Regions from separate parts of the Pseudomonas sp. E45-MNA-CIBAN-0222 genome, predicted to be linked through region 2. Evidence: predicted binding sites of a transcription regulator. Region 2 holds the regulator's gene; the other holds the start of a gene.

Region 1 (7,266 bases), on a different contig from region 2:
CGTCTCTCTTCGAGATTGGCCAGTTCGCGATTAGCCACCAGCAGCAGCCACTCATCCTCACCCTGGGGCAGGGCATCCTGGGCGCCGAGCATGAGCGCTTCGGTGATCGCTTCGGCGTCGTTGTCAGTGGTGAGTTGGATGATCGGAATATCCTTGGCCTGCCGGCGAATAGCGCTGATCGCTTCGCTAGGATCGAGGTTTTCGCTTTGCGGCGAGCTGATCAGCAGATCCCAGGTTTGTTTCAGGGCTTCTGCAAGGTCGTCGCTGGAAGTGAGTCGATGCACTCGTGTCGCCTGTCCGGCATTGCGGAAGAGGCTGACCAGACGTTCGGCTTCGTTCTGCGAGTCTTCAAGGATCAGCAGGCGGATGGTTTTCTTTTGCAGGGCCATGTTCAGGGTCTGTTGCCAATTCGTCGCGTGCCACGTTGCAGTGCAAACCGAAGGGCTGGGGTTGCGCTTACGCGGTGCTGCGTTATTCGTCGTTCATTTGGGGTGACCAAACTTCTCTCCTCATGCCGTGCTCCGCACAAAAACGGACTCCGGCGCGGCCGTGAACGAAATGGCAATGGTCCCTACCGCTCAAGTGCGCGCCGAGGCGGCGCAGGCAGGCAAGAATGCGAGATCCGGCAATCTACAGCGACTTCCAAAGTGAGTCAAAATCTTCATCCCCGCCCGCTGTGTGGGTTTTCCAGCCTGTGACAGGTGTCTCTCGCTCTGGCGCGAGCTGACCGATCAAGCGGTAGTCGAACTGATTGTAGTTGCCAGTATTGGACCGCCGCCGGTTAAGTACGGCTCGTTGTTCTTCGCCGTTACGGTTGATCTGCACCTTGTGGCCTTCCTGGAATGGCAGGCGGGGCGCTATCAGCGTTGCCGGCTGCGAGATGGCGCTGATTTCCGGCAGCAACAGTGCGCGGAGGTACTCGCTGCCCTGGTCGACCTTGCGAAGCAGGCGTAGGCCACATGGTTGAGCCTGCGGTGCGATCAGCTCGACGCCCATTTGCGTGTTGCCGCCTCGTACCTGACGGATCCAGCGCACCAGAGCGATGCTCCAGGTCTGCGCGTTACCGTCACGTAATCCAAGCAATTCGCCCGCCTGCAGTTGGCTGGGCACTTCTCCGTCCCATGCCAGGCAATAACCGCCGGGGCTATGGTCAACCAGTTGAACCTGAAAGACCGGATGACTTTCTGCTGTGGCGTTGTTCTTGGGGCTATTGCTTGGAGCAGCAGTTTTGGCCACGGGCGCGGTCTGCGCCATATCGGGTCTGACAAATTCGATGTGGTCGTGGCTCGGTAACAGCTCCATTGTGCTGCTCTGGGCATCGAATGCATTGGCCCATACGTCCGCTGCGCCGTTGTGCAGCTTGTAAACAGCACGGTTCGAGGTGCGAGGTAGCTCCAGTACTTCATTGAAAGGACGCTGTCCGGCGAGCTGATAATGCAGCGCGGTCATGCCGATGCACAGGTTGATCGTGCCCTGTGCGGGTATGCGCTGGAAGGTGCGCTCGGAGATGGCGCCCCATGCGGAGCTAAGGTGTCGCAATAGATCGTCATCAAGGCCGGCCGCCGCTGGTAGGCGTGTCAGGCGGCGGTTGTCTGGGGCCAGGCGCAGGTGCTCTTCGATGACGTCGACGAGCGTTCGGGTATCGATACCCAACAGGTTTTGCTGATCCCTGTCGGTAAAAAGTGATCGGTAGCGTGGCGGTCCGTCAACCACCGGCGACAGCAGGAACAGGCCGCTGGCAGCGCTGGCCGCCTGGATATGGACCAAAGCACCCCACGCCTCCAGCGCTGCGGCCAGCTTGCCGATGCTCTGCTGGCGCATCTGGTTGCAGCGGGCGCAACCAAGCAGCAGCGATGCCAGATAGCTCTGCTCTGCGCTAAGGCCTTGTGCGTGTCGTGCTAACGGGTCCCGGACCAGCAGGCGTTCGGTACCTTGCTCGACGGCCAGTTGATAGAGCTGATGAAGTTCGAGCCACAGACCAGGCGCTGCCGGACCGTAAAGTTGCGTGGAGCGTATCAGCAAGGCGCCAAGACTGTGGATGGCACGCTGTAGTGCAACTGACAGCAATTGATGGCGGTCGCGATCAGGCTGGGATACCACGCGGACAACGATCAGCTTGTAGCCGACGGCAAGGTGGTTCTGTAACGCCTGGCAGAGCCCGGCGACTTTACGCGGTCGCTCGCTGAGCACGATGGGCTGGTTGACATAGTGCTTTTCCAGCTGCGTGCAGACGAAGTGCACGTCCGGCCGCAGCAGCTCCAGCATTTGCAGTCGGGTGTCCGAGGCAATACGCAGCTGATTGAGCTCGATCAGGGCTTGGTAAAGCTGTCGCGCGGTCTCACCGATGTTGGCTTTCGGTAATCCGGCGAGCCAGCCAGTGACGCCGCGAACGCTAGCGTCGCAGAAGGACAGTGCCTGCTGGGTCGGTGCGGGTGCGCGCAACAGCAGATGGTGGCTCTGTCTATCCAAAACGGGCAGGCTCCGCAGCGGTCAGGGCATGGGTGAATGTGAACTCTATCAATATCTGCCGGGATGGTCAGGACTGAATGATGGCTTATTGATATTAGCCGACATTCGGCAGCTGTCGGCTACCGAATGTCGTGTTCACCCTGTCAGGGCTGCTCGACTGGCTCAACGGGCGCTGTGCTAAGGACCGCTTGCCCAAGCGCTTCGCCCATGCAAACGGGGCTCAGAGCACCCAGCTGCTCGGCCCAGCGCACCTTGTCCGGCCCGAACAGGAGAACCACGGTCGAGCCCAATTTGAAACGACCCATTTCCGCACCTTTCTCCAGATGGATAGGCGCGCGCGCTGCTTCGTCGTAGCGGAACGTCTTCAGGCTGCGCTTAGGCGGCGTCACCAGCCCCGCCCAGACGGTTTCGATACTGGCAACGATCATGGCGCCGACCAGGACCATGGCCATGGGGCCGTGCTCTGTGTCGAACAGGCAGACTACGCGCTCATTGCGAGCGAAGAGCTCCGGCATGCCCTGAGCTGTCACGGTGTTGACCGAGAAAATCCGCCCCGGGACATAGACCATTTCGCGCAGTGTGCCGCTGACCGGCATATGCACGCGGTGGTAGTCCTTGGGTGACAGATAGACGGTAGCGAATGCGCCGCCCATGAACGGTGCGGCACGCTGATGGTCCCCGCCAAGCAGCTCCATGGCGCTGAAACTGTGGCCCTTGGCCTGGAAGATGCGGCCTTGTTCGATCCGCCCCAACTGGCTGATGGCGCCGTCGCAGGGGTTGAGAATGGCGCCTGGGGTGCTGTCCAGCGGGCGGGCCCCATCCTTCAGTGCACGGGTGAAGAACGCGTTGAAGTGCTCGTAAGCGGTCGGATCTTCGGTCACCGCTTCACGCATATCGACCTGAAAGTGGCGGACGAACCACTTGGTAAATGCGTTCTTCACCCACGGCAGGCGGCATTCGGCCAGACAGCCGGCCAGGCGCGAAATGAGGTGATGGGGCAGCACATACTGGCTGATAACGAATAAGCGATCTTTCATGTTGGACCTTTTCATTGCTGCACCGGGGTGTCAGGCAGGTTGCCCCATTCGGCCCAGGAGCCGGCGTAACCCTTGACGCGGGGATAACCTAGAGACTTCGCCAGAAGATAGGTCAGGCCCGAGCGGTGGTGGGTTTGGCAGTGGGTGATGATTTCTTTTTCCGGGACGATGCCCAGCCCCTTTAATTGCTCGGCTATGTCTTCGCGAATGCGCAGCGCGCGGGCAGGGTCCATGGCAGCTGTCCATTCGAAGTTGACAGCCCCAGGAATGTGACCACCGCGTGCGGCAAACAGCTTCTCGCCGCGGTACTCGGCAGGCGAGCGCGCGTCCCAAATTACCAGGTCATCGTCGCCAAGACGGCTCTCGATGTAAGCGCGAGTTGCTGTGGGCGCATCGTCCAGCGTCAGGCTGAGTTCCGCTGTGCCCGCCTCGGGTACTTGCTGTGTCACCGGGCGGCCATCGCCCAACCAGGCGTGCAGGCCACCGTTGAGATAGTGGTAGCGGTGATGGCCAATCACGTCGAGCAGCCAGATGAAGCGCCCGGCCCAGCCGCCCCCCTCGTCGTCATACACCACGTAGACCGCGTCGGGACGATGGCCGAGCGCGCCGAACAGGCTTTCGATCTGTCCCAGGCTAGGCAGTAGTCCAGGTGCAGGTGGTTGGCCGAGTTGGGTTTGTTTCGGGTCAACGAAGCGAGCGCCTGGCAAGTGGCCTTCGGCATAGCGCGCAGCGCTGGTCAGGTCGACCAGAATCAGCTCGGGTGCAGCCAGGCGCGCGGCCAGGTCGGCCGGCTCGATCACCAGTGGCAGGTTGGAAAAGGCAGACACGGCAGCCCTCGACTAATCGTAGAAGGGGCGAAGTCTAGCGAAAAAGCTCAGACCCCGCGCCTGCTGAAGGCGCCCAATGCGCGCTCGATGCACTGCGTTGTTTTAGCGAATGTTTGCAGCGTTGCGTCTGAGATGGGCGCGCCATTCTGATCGGCCACCACCAGCATCAGTACGCGACCGTCGACGCCCAAGGAACGCAACAGCAGGTGTTCGCCGGCGAAAAGAGCCTTCAGCGTGCCTGGTAACAGTGCCGAAAACTGCGCCATGTTGGCCGGTTGCAAGCGCAGTTGCGCGGGCTTTTCCAGAAGCCGTCGAACAATCTGGCTCTGCTCTGCGGGCAGGCTAAGGCGTACAGCGTCGCTCGGTAGCCCCGCGCATTGCTGCGCGACCAGACGGTTCTGTTTGCGGTCGAGCAGCATCACCATCGATCGCTGCATTCCAGCGCTCGATAAGGCTTGGCTGGCAGTGGCGGTCAGCTGCAGGACATTGCTGAACGGAGTCGGCTCAGTTAGCAGGCGGCGGCACTGTGCGCGCCAGTCGGCAAGATCGGCTTCATTTGGCACGGCCACGTCGCGTAGGCGTTGGAAGCTTGTATCGAAGGGCCACAGGAGTCCCTGGGCCGGGTGCCAGAGGTCGGTTGGGCCGATCTCGCGAGCGCTGATGACCGCCTGCTGGTGCACCATCTGCTGCAGCTCGCCCAACGCTACCTGCAGGTACAGTCCAGCTAGGCGTTGCCAGCGCAGGCTGTGCACACCACTCCAGCTGTGGTGCGAGGACAGTGCCAGGCCGTTGGCCAGCACGATAGTGTTGCTTGGCAGGGTCAGCCAGCGGCGCAATTCGGGGTCGGCGTCGAGCATCTGTTGCTGGTGTAGCGGGTGTTCGTTGTCGCGGGCGATATGCAGCGCCTTGATCAGCATGCGCCGATCGCCGCTGAGCAGGCGGTAGCCTTGAATAATCCAATCCGGCAGGCGCCAATGCTCGGCGAGTTTCAGGCACAGCTCCAGCAGCGGTACTCCAAGCAATTCCTTTTCGATTCGACTGGCTGGCTCACCTTTTACCAGGACTCGCTGCTCCCAGATTTCCAACAGATGCGGGTAGGCACCGACCAGCGCCCATGCGGGTGACAGGAATAGCAGGCTGCCCCAATGGATGTCCTGCCACAGACGGGCGAGGCGGGCGGCAAATAGCCCGTTGGCCTGCTGGCTGGCGTGACGGCTGATCAATACCATCTGGCGCAGTGGCAGCGGGATATCGCGTGCTTCCATGGCTGGGATGCGGGCCAGTAGCGCTTCGGCACGCTGCAGGCCGATGCGGCTGAGCGCAACCTCCAGGCTTTCGGCAGGTTGCCCGTCACCGATGCCCCGGTTGGCCTCTTGTATGAAGCGCAGCGCCAAAACAGGGCTGGTCTGGATTAGCTCAGCGATTTGTCGCATCGAGTTGCTGCCGTCACGCAGTGCCTGCCGCACCTTGCCATGAACAGCGGCGAAGGCGGGCAGGGGGGCGTCGTCGAGTGCCTTGATCCAGGCGGGTATCGTGCGTGGCAGCAGAGGTGTCGTGGTCATGGCCGAACTAGCTTTTCATCGGGATGGCCTTTAGTCTGGCGCAAAAGTTCCGATAACCAGAACAATTCTTCAAACATTCCTTTCGCAAGGCTGTCTGGCGGCGATTCAGGGCATTGTTTCCTGTATGCCAGCCGGCTCGTAACCAGGTTCAGACGTACCTCCTATGGTCAAACTCATCGGCATCATCGTCGTGTTCGCCAGCGTGCTGGGCGGCTTCGTGCTGTCCGGCGGCAAGGTCGGCGCACTCCTCCACCCGTTCGAAGTGATGATCATCGGAGGCGCTGCGCTAGGCGGCTTTCTCCAGGCCAACCCCGGCAGCACCACGATGGTGGTGTTCAAGAAATCGCTGAAAATGTTCAGCACGCGTTTCACTCACGCCTATTACCTGGAAGTGCTCAGCGTACTCTATGCGGTTCTCAACAAGAGCCGTCGTGAAGGCATGATGGCCATCGAGGCCGACCTCGAAGATCCCGCTGCCAGTCCGCTTTTTAGCAAGTACCCCGGCTTTCTGCAGGATGAGCGTATGACCGCTTTCACCTGCGATTACCTTCGCATCATGTCCTCCGGCAACATGGCCCCCCACGAGCTTGAAGGCCTGTTCGACATGGAAATGACAGGACTGAAAGAAGAGCTCGATCACCCGGCTCATGCTGTGGCTCGCGTGGCTGATGGCTTGCCAGCGATGGGCATCGTCGCAGCGGTGCTCGGCATCGTGATCACCATGTCGATTCTCGCATCCGCTACCAACGCCGAGATTGGGGAGAAGGTGGCCACGGCGCTGGTGGGTACCTTTCTCGGGATTCTTGCTTCTTATGGCTTTTTCGGCCCGCTCGCATCGGCCTTGGAGCACGATGCCAAAGAAGAGCTGAACGTCTATGAGGCGATCAAGGCGACTCTGGTGGCTTCAGCCTCGGGCATGCCGCCGACCCTGGCCGTCGAATTCGGGCGTAAGGTCCTGTATCCGGCGCACCGGCCGAGCTTTGCCGAGCTCGAACAAGCGATGCGCGGCGCCTAAAGGTTCGCCATGGACAATACCCAACCGATCATCGTCAAGCGGATCAAGAAGGTCGCAGGTGGCCATCATGGCGGCGCCTGGAAGATCGCTTTTGCCGACTTTGCCACGGCGATGATGGCGTTCTTTCTCGTGATGTGGCTGCTGACCACGGCCACGCCGGAGCAGAAGCTGGCGATTTCCGGGTACTTTCAGGATCCCCTTGGCTTTACCGAGAGCGCCAGCCCTCACGTCATCGATCTGGGCGGCACACCTACACCCTCGCCGGATCGTACCCTTAACCAGGAGCTCGAGCCGGCCCAGATCGAGTTGCAGGTAGATCCCGGGCGGGCGGAAAATTTCGCCGAGCAGCTTGAGCG
Region 2 (7,266 bases):
CGAAAGATCGAGATGGAAGATTTCGTTGACGTTAACCAGCGGAAACGCGAACGCCTGGTTGCCGAGCATGACCATCAGGGTCGGCATGATCGCCAGCGTCAGCGGAACCTTGATCACAACCTTCGAGCCCTGGCCCTTGGTCGAGAACACGTTGACCGTACCGTTGAGCTGGGAAATCTTGGTCTTGACCACGTCCATGCCGACACCACGGCCGGACACGTCGGAAATCTCGGTCTTGGTGGAGAAGCCCGGCGCGAAGATCAGGTTGTAGCATTCCAGATCACTCAGCCGGTCTGCAGCATCCTTCTCCAGCATGCCCTTTTCGACCGCCTTGGCACGCAGGACATTAGCATCCATACCTTTGCCGTCATCGCTGATGATCAATAGGATATGGTCGCCTTCCTGCTCGGCGGACAGGACTACCCGACCAGTGCGTGGCTTGCCAGCCGCCTCGCGCTCTTCCGGCATCTCGATTCCGTGGTCAACCGCGTTGCGAACCAAGTGCACCAGCGGGTCGGCCAGAGCCTCGACGAGGTTCTTGTCCAGATCGGTTTCTTCACCGACCAGTTCGAGATTGATCTCTTTCTTCAGGCTGCGTGCCAGATCGCGCACCAACCGTGGGAAGCGGCCGAAGACTTTCTTGATCGGCTGCATGCGGGTTTTCATCACCGCGCTCTGCAGATCGGCGGTCACCACGTCGAGGTTGGAAACGGCCTTGGCCATTGCCTCGTCGCCACTGTTGGAGCCCAAGCGCACCAGGCGATTTCGCACCAGCACCAGCTCGCCAACCATGTTCATGATTTCGTCGAGGCGCGCAGTATCCACACGTACCGTCGTCTCAGCCTCTGCCGGCGGCTTTTCGGCCGGCGCTGGCGCGGCTGGCTTGCTCACCGCCGCTGCAGCTGGTTTGGCTGGAACTACCGGCTTGGCTGGTGCCGCTTTGACCGGTGCCGCCTTGACGGGCTCGACGGTAGCTGGCGTGTCGGAGACGGCACTAGCAGCCTCGAACTTGCCCTTGCCGTGTAGCTGGTCAAGCAGCGCTTCGAACTCGTCGTCGGTAATTTCATCGCTGCCGCCTGCATTTGCCGCAGCCGGCTGCGGGACCACCTCGGCTGCGGCCTCGGAGGCTTCTGTGGAGGCCGGTTCGAACTTGCCTTTGCCATGCAACTGGTCAAGCAGCGCTTCGAACTCGTCGTCAGTAATTTCGTCACCAACCGGCGCTACGGCAACTTCCGGCTCAGGAGCCGGCGCCGCGCCTGCAGCGATAGCGAACTGACCCTTGCCATGCAACTGGTCAAGCAGCGATTCGAATTCGTCGTCAGTAATCTCATCGGATCCGGCACTCGCCTCAGCCTTGTCTGCGGGCGAATCGATGGCTTCGAGGAACTGTTCAAAATCGGCTTCGGCGGAATCTGCTTCGGCCTCGGCTTCGGCGGGCTGCGGCTCAGCAGGAGCAGCGGCTTCGTCGGCCGAAGCTGGCTCCGCCAGTCGCGCCAGCGCTGCCAGCAGCTCTGGGGTGGCCGGGGTCACCGTAGTTCGCTCGCGAACCTGGCTGAACATCTCGTTCACTGCATCGAGCGCCTGGAGCACGACGTCCATCAACTCGGAGTCGACGCGACGCTCACCCTTGCGAAGAATGTCGAAGACGTTTTCGGCGATATGGCAGCACTCAACCAGCTCATGGAGCTGAAGGAATCCTGCGCCGCCCTTGACCGTATGGAACCCGCGAAAAATCGCATTGAGCAACGCTGTGTCATCGGGGCTGCTCTCCAGCTCCACGAGTTGCTCGGACAATAGTTCGAGAATCTCGCCGGCCTCTACCAGGAAGTCCTGGAGGATTTCTTCATCGGCGTCGAAGCTCATATTCACATCCCCTAAAAGCCCAGGCTCGAAAGCAGATCGTCGACATCGTCCTGCCCGGATACGACATCCTCACGTATATCGGCATGCATCTGCGGACCTTCACCTTTGGAAGGTTCTTTTTCTTGTTTTTTCTTTTCTTGCTCGGCGCGCATCGCTTCGCGGTCATGCTGGATGCCGGCCACGCGATCTACCTGACCCGCCATCAACACGAGATTGAGCAGGTTGCTTTCAAGTTCGGTGATAAGCCGAGTCACGCGCTTGATCACCTGCCCGGTCAGGTCCTGAAAGTCCTGAGCCAGCATGATTTCACTGAGGTTCTGCGACAGCTGACTGCCATCGTTCATGCTGCGCTGGAGATACAGATCGATACGTTTGACCAGATCTCGAAACTGCTCAGCGCTCATTTCGCGACGCATGAAACGCTGCCAGTCGGCCGTCAGGCTCTGCGCTTCATAGCTCACGTAATTCACCAGCGGCGCAGACTCTTCCACCAGATCCATGGTGCGGTTGGCCGCTTTCTCGGTCATCTCCACCACATAGGACAGGCGATCGGTCGCGTCGGTAATGGGTGACGGATCGCCGCCGGTGGCGCAGGTGTCCATCTCGAGCTTGACGATGGCGTTGTGCAACTCACGGGTGAGTTTGCCAACTTCCAGGTAGAGGCCGTGATTGCGCGCCTGATTCAGCTCATTGAACATCTGCGTCGCTTCATCGAAGCGACCTTGCTGCAGGCTTTCAATCAGTTTGGGTGCATGAGCCTTCAGAGTCGCTTCGAACTCTGCCAGGGTTTGGTCTGCTTGCGTCATAGTGCCCTCGCGGCGTTGCTACTTCAGCCGTTGACGCGCTCGAAGATCTTTTCGATCTTCTCCTTGAGCACCTGGGCAGTGAAAGGCTTGACCACATAGCCATTAACCCCGGCCTGTGCCGCTTCGATGATCTGGTCACGCTTCGCTTCGGCAGTCACCATCAGCACCGGCAGGTGCTTGAGGCGCTCATCCGCACGCACGGTGCGCAGCAGATCGATACCGCTCATACCCGGCATGTTCCAGTCGGTAACGAGGAAGTCGAAGCTGCCGCTCTTGAGCATTGGCAGCGCAGTGGTACCGTCATCCGCCTCGGCGGTATTGGTGAACCCCAAGTCACGCAGGAGGTTCTTGATGATTCGTCTCATCGTCGAGAAGTCATCGACGATGAGGATTTTCATGTTCTTGTCCAAGTCGACCTCCGTAAGTCCCAAAATGCCTCAGCAACCGAGCACGTCATACCGCAAACAATCGTCAATGGGCGCGCCATTCGCCGAGACGTGCACGCAAGCGCGCAGCACATTGGCTATGCAACTGGCTCACACGCGACTCGCTGACTCCCAGCACCTGGCCAATTTCCTTCAAGTTCAATTCTTCGTCGTAGTACAGCGACAACACCAACTTTTCGCGCTCGGGCAGGTTGGCAATGGCATCGGCCAACGCCTGCTGAAAGCGTTCATCCTCAAGATCACGAAAGGGCTCCGGATGGGTGCTGGCAGCGTCGTCCTCAAACTCGCCGTGCTCGCCCTCCTGCAGCAGATCGTCAAAGCTGAACAGGCGACTGCCCAACGTGTCCCCGAGAATGCCGTAATACTCGTCAAGGCTTAGCTTAAGTTCGGCCGCAACTTCGTGATCTTTAGCGTCACGCCCAGTTTTCGCCTCGATGGCCCGAATTGCTTCGCTGACCATGCGCGAATTGCGGTGCACCGAGCGTGGTGCCCAATCCCCCTTTCGCACTTCGTCCAGCATGGTGCCGCGAATGCGGATTCCGGCGTAAGTTTCGAAACTGGCACCCTTGCCGGCGTCGTATTTCTTAGCTGCCTCCAGCAGTCCGATCATTCCAGCCTGAATGAGATCATCCACCTGCACACTGGCAGGCAGACGCGCCAGCAAGTGGTAGGCGATTCGCTTGACCAATGGGGCGTACTGGTCAATTAGGCGGTACTGAGCATCCTTTGCCTGAGCCTTGCTGTAATACATAGCGGTTCCGGCACCTGTCATTCGTGGCTCTGTGAAGCGGGCGTGATGAGACGCTCTACGAAGAATTCGAGGTGGCCACGCGGCGTCGCCGGCAGCGGCCAGGTGTCGACCTTCTGGGCGATGGCCTTGAAGGCCAGCGCACATTTCGAACGTGGGTAAGCCTCATAAACAGCCCGCTGCTTCTGTACTGCCTTGCGCACGGCCTCGTCGTACGGCACTGCACCCACATACTGCAGCGCCACATCGAGAAACCGCTCGGTAACCTTAGTCAGTTTGGCAAACAGGTTGCGGCCCTCCTGCGGCGCGTGTGCCATGTTGGCCAGCACGCGGAAACGGCTGATGCCGTAGTCGCGGTTCAGCAGCTTGATAAGAGCATAGGCGTCAGTGATGGAAGTGGGCTCATCGGTAACGACCAGCAACACCTCCTGCGCCGCGCGTACGAAGCTGACGACCGAATCGCCGATGCCTGCCGCGGTATCGATGATCAGCACGTCGAGTTCATCACCGAGATCACTGAACGCCTGAATCAGGCCGGCGTGCTGCAGCGACGACAGCTGCACCATGCTCTGCGTGCCGGAAGCAGCCGGCACGACACGGATGCCACCGGGCCCCTGGATCAGCACGTCGCGCAGATCGCACTCACCGGCAATCACATCGGCAAGGGTGCGCTTGGTGGTAAGACCGAGCAGCACGTCAACGTTGGCCAACCCCAAGTCAGCGTCAAGCAACACCACACGCCGACCGAGTTCGGCCAGCGCCAGTGACAGATTGACCGACACGTTGGTCTTGCCGACGCCACCTTTGCCGCCGGTCACCGCAATCACCTGTACGGGATGCATACCCATGTTCACACGCCTATATCTTGCTGGGGCCATACGGCCGGCGATGCGCCCGCATGGCGCGCATCTGATTCATTCAGGAACCGCTGTCGCATCATCATCCGGCCCGCCGTGACGGACCGTTGTACAACCCGGCGAACATATCGGCCATGGTTTCCTCGCTCGGTTCCTCGCCGGATTGCAAACTCACGGCGCGACTTACCAATTGATGACTGCGCGGCAGGTGCAGATCGTCCGGGATCCGAGGTCCATCCGCGAGGTAGGCTATCGGCAAATGCTGGCTGATGGTGAGCCCAAGCACATCGCCGAGGCTGCCTGCCTCGTCCAGTTTGGTCAGGATACAGCCAGCCAGGCCGCAGCGACGATAGTTGTGCCACGCCGCCTTCAATACCTGGCTCTGGCTGGTTGCGGCCAGCACTAGATAGTTTTTCGATTTCACGCCGCGGTCGGACAGTGCATCGAGCTGCATGCGCAGGGTTGGATCGCTAGCCGGAAGACCGGCTGTATCGATGAGGATCACGCGCTTGCGTGCCAAGGGCGCCAGTGTCTTGACCAGCGACTGGCTCGGATCGATCTGCAGTACGGGCACATCAAGGATGCGTCCGAGGGTCTTGAGCTGCTCCTGCGCGCCGATCCGATAATTGTCCATGCTTACCAGTGCGATGTTCTGCGCACCATATTTCAACACATAGCGCGCAGCGAGCTTGGCCAGGGTCGTGGTCTTGCCAACGCCTGCCGGGCCAACCAGCGCAATCACACCGCCCTCTTCCAGCGGCTCGTTCTTCGTGACCTTGATCGCCTGCGCCAGGTGCGCCAGGACCATACGCCAAGCCTGGCGGGGCTCGCTGATGCCTGCGACCTTCTCCAAAAGGCTACGCGACAGTTCGGCGGGCAGCCCCATGCGCTGCAGACGGCGCCAAAGGCTGGCCTGCTGCGGACGGCGGCTCTGCTCCTGCCCCCAGGCAATCGAACCGAGCTGCACTTCGATCAGCTCGCGCAGGCCGTGCAACTCGGACTGCATCGCTTCGATTGCGCGAGCGTCTGCAGTAGCGGCCGCAGCGACAGGCTGGGCTTGCGGCTTGATTGCCGCCGCAGCCGGCTTCTCGTCAACCAGTTGACGATCCTGCATGTTCGCGCGAGGCGCCGAGCTCAGATCGGCATGGGCGCTGGCAAGGCGCGCCTGCGTTTTGCGCAACTCGGCTTCCAGCGCCGGATTGGGCTTGGTCGCTGCAGGAGCGGACTGCATCGGGTAGTCGAGCACTGCGGTCAGCTCGACGCCACCGGCCACCCGGCGATTGCCGATGATCACGGCATCGGCGCCCAGCTCGTCACGCACCATTTTCATGGCGATGCGCATATCGGCAGCGAAGAAACGTTTGACCTGCATGGCCTTCTACCCTCGGTTAATTCTGACCCACCGTCGAGACGATGGTGACTTGCTTGTTGTCCGGTATTTCCTGGTAGGCCAGAACATGAATGTTCGGCACCGCCAGCCGCGCGAATCTCGACAGCATCGCCCGAACCGGGCCGGCTACCAGCAGTACCGCCGGTTTGCCGAGCATTTCTTGACGCTGTGCTGCATCTACCAAAGACCTTTGCAACTTTTCGGCCATTCCTGGCTCCAGCAAGATTCCGTCTTCGGAGCCCTGTCCGGCCTTCTGCAAGCTATTGAGCAAGATCTGTTCCAGCCGAGGTTCGAGCGTGATCACAGGCAGCTCCGGCTCTAGTCCCACAACGTTCTGCACGATTGCGCGGGACAGCGCGACGCGCACGGCTGCGACCATTGCGGCGGGATCTTGACTCTTGGCGGCCGCATTCGCGATAGCCTCGGCGATGGTACGGATGTCCCGTACGGGCACCTGCTCCTGCAGCAACGCCTGAAGCACCTTGAGCAGCGTCGACAGCGAGACCATACCCGGCACCAGCTCCTCGGCCAGCTTGGGCGAGCTCTTGGCCAGCAACTGCAGCAGTTGCTGCACCTCCTCATGCCCAAGCAACTCGTGGGCATGCTTGTGCAGGACCTGATTGAGGTGGGTGGCGACTACCGTACTGGCGTCCACCACCGTGTAACCGAGCGACTGCGCCTGATCGCGCTGGCTTGCCTCGATCCAGACAGCTTCCAGGCCAAACGCCGGATCCCTGGCGGCGATGCCGTTGAGGGGTCCGAATACCTGACCCGGATTGATCGCCAACTCGCGATCCGGGTAGACCTCAGCCTCGGCCAGGCTCACTCCCATCAGCGTCAATCGATAGGCGTTGGGCAGCAGATCGAGATTGTCGCGAATGTGTACCGAAGGCATGAGAAAACCCAGGTCCTGGGACAGCTTCTTGCGTACACCCTTGATTCGGGCCAGCAGTTGACCGCCCTGGTTACGATCCACCAGCGGAATCAGGCGATAGCCGACTTCAAGCCCCACCATGTCGACGGGCGTCACATCGTCCCAACCCAACTCCTTGGTTTCCGCTGCCCGCTGCGCAGGAAGCAGTTCCTGTTGCTTCTGCACTTCCTGCTCGGCCTTCTTCACGACCTGCTTCTGCCGATGCCAGATCCAGTAAGCGCC

Evidence for each region. The regulator FliA, encoded in region 2, starts transcription of late flagellar genes. The targets are predictions, from matches to a motif close to CTAAAGTTTNNNNNNNNNNNGCCGNTAA.
Region 1: motA (flagellar motor stator protein MotA) is a predicted target of FliA. The motif match lies at 5,924-5,951, and genes of this name have one in related genera.

The regions. Positions count from the first base shown of each region.
Region 1 is NZ_JBEOPU010000002.1:132,497-139,762, reverse strand. It holds gene AAEZ08_RS03735 (EAL domain-containing response regulator) at 1-389, opposite strand, end outside; gene AAEZ08_RS03730 (cyclic-di-GMP receptor FimW-related protein) at 631-2,469, opposite strand; gene asd (archaetidylserine decarboxylase) at 2,613-3,506, opposite strand; gene AAEZ08_RS03720 (rhodanese-like domain-containing protein) at 3,518-4,333, opposite strand; gene AAEZ08_RS03715 (HDOD domain-containing protein) at 4,381-5,895, opposite strand; gene motA (flagellar motor stator protein MotA) at 6,059-6,910, shown strand; gene motB (flagellar motor protein MotB) at 6,920-7,266, shown strand, end outside.
Region 2 is NZ_JBEOPU010000010.1:75,763-83,028, forward strand. It holds gene AAEZ08_RS15790 (chemotaxis protein CheA) at 1-1,863, opposite strand, end outside; gene AAEZ08_RS15795 (protein phosphatase CheZ) at 1,875-2,669, opposite strand; gene AAEZ08_RS15800 (chemotaxis response regulator CheY) at 2,693-3,067, opposite strand; gene fliA (RNA polymerase sigma factor FliA) at 3,141-3,866, opposite strand; gene fleN (flagellar synthesis regulator FleN) at 3,884-4,711, opposite strand; gene flhF (flagellar biosynthesis GTPase FlhF) at 4,803-6,092, opposite strand; gene flhA (flagellar biosynthesis protein FlhA) at 6,109-7,266, opposite strand, start outside.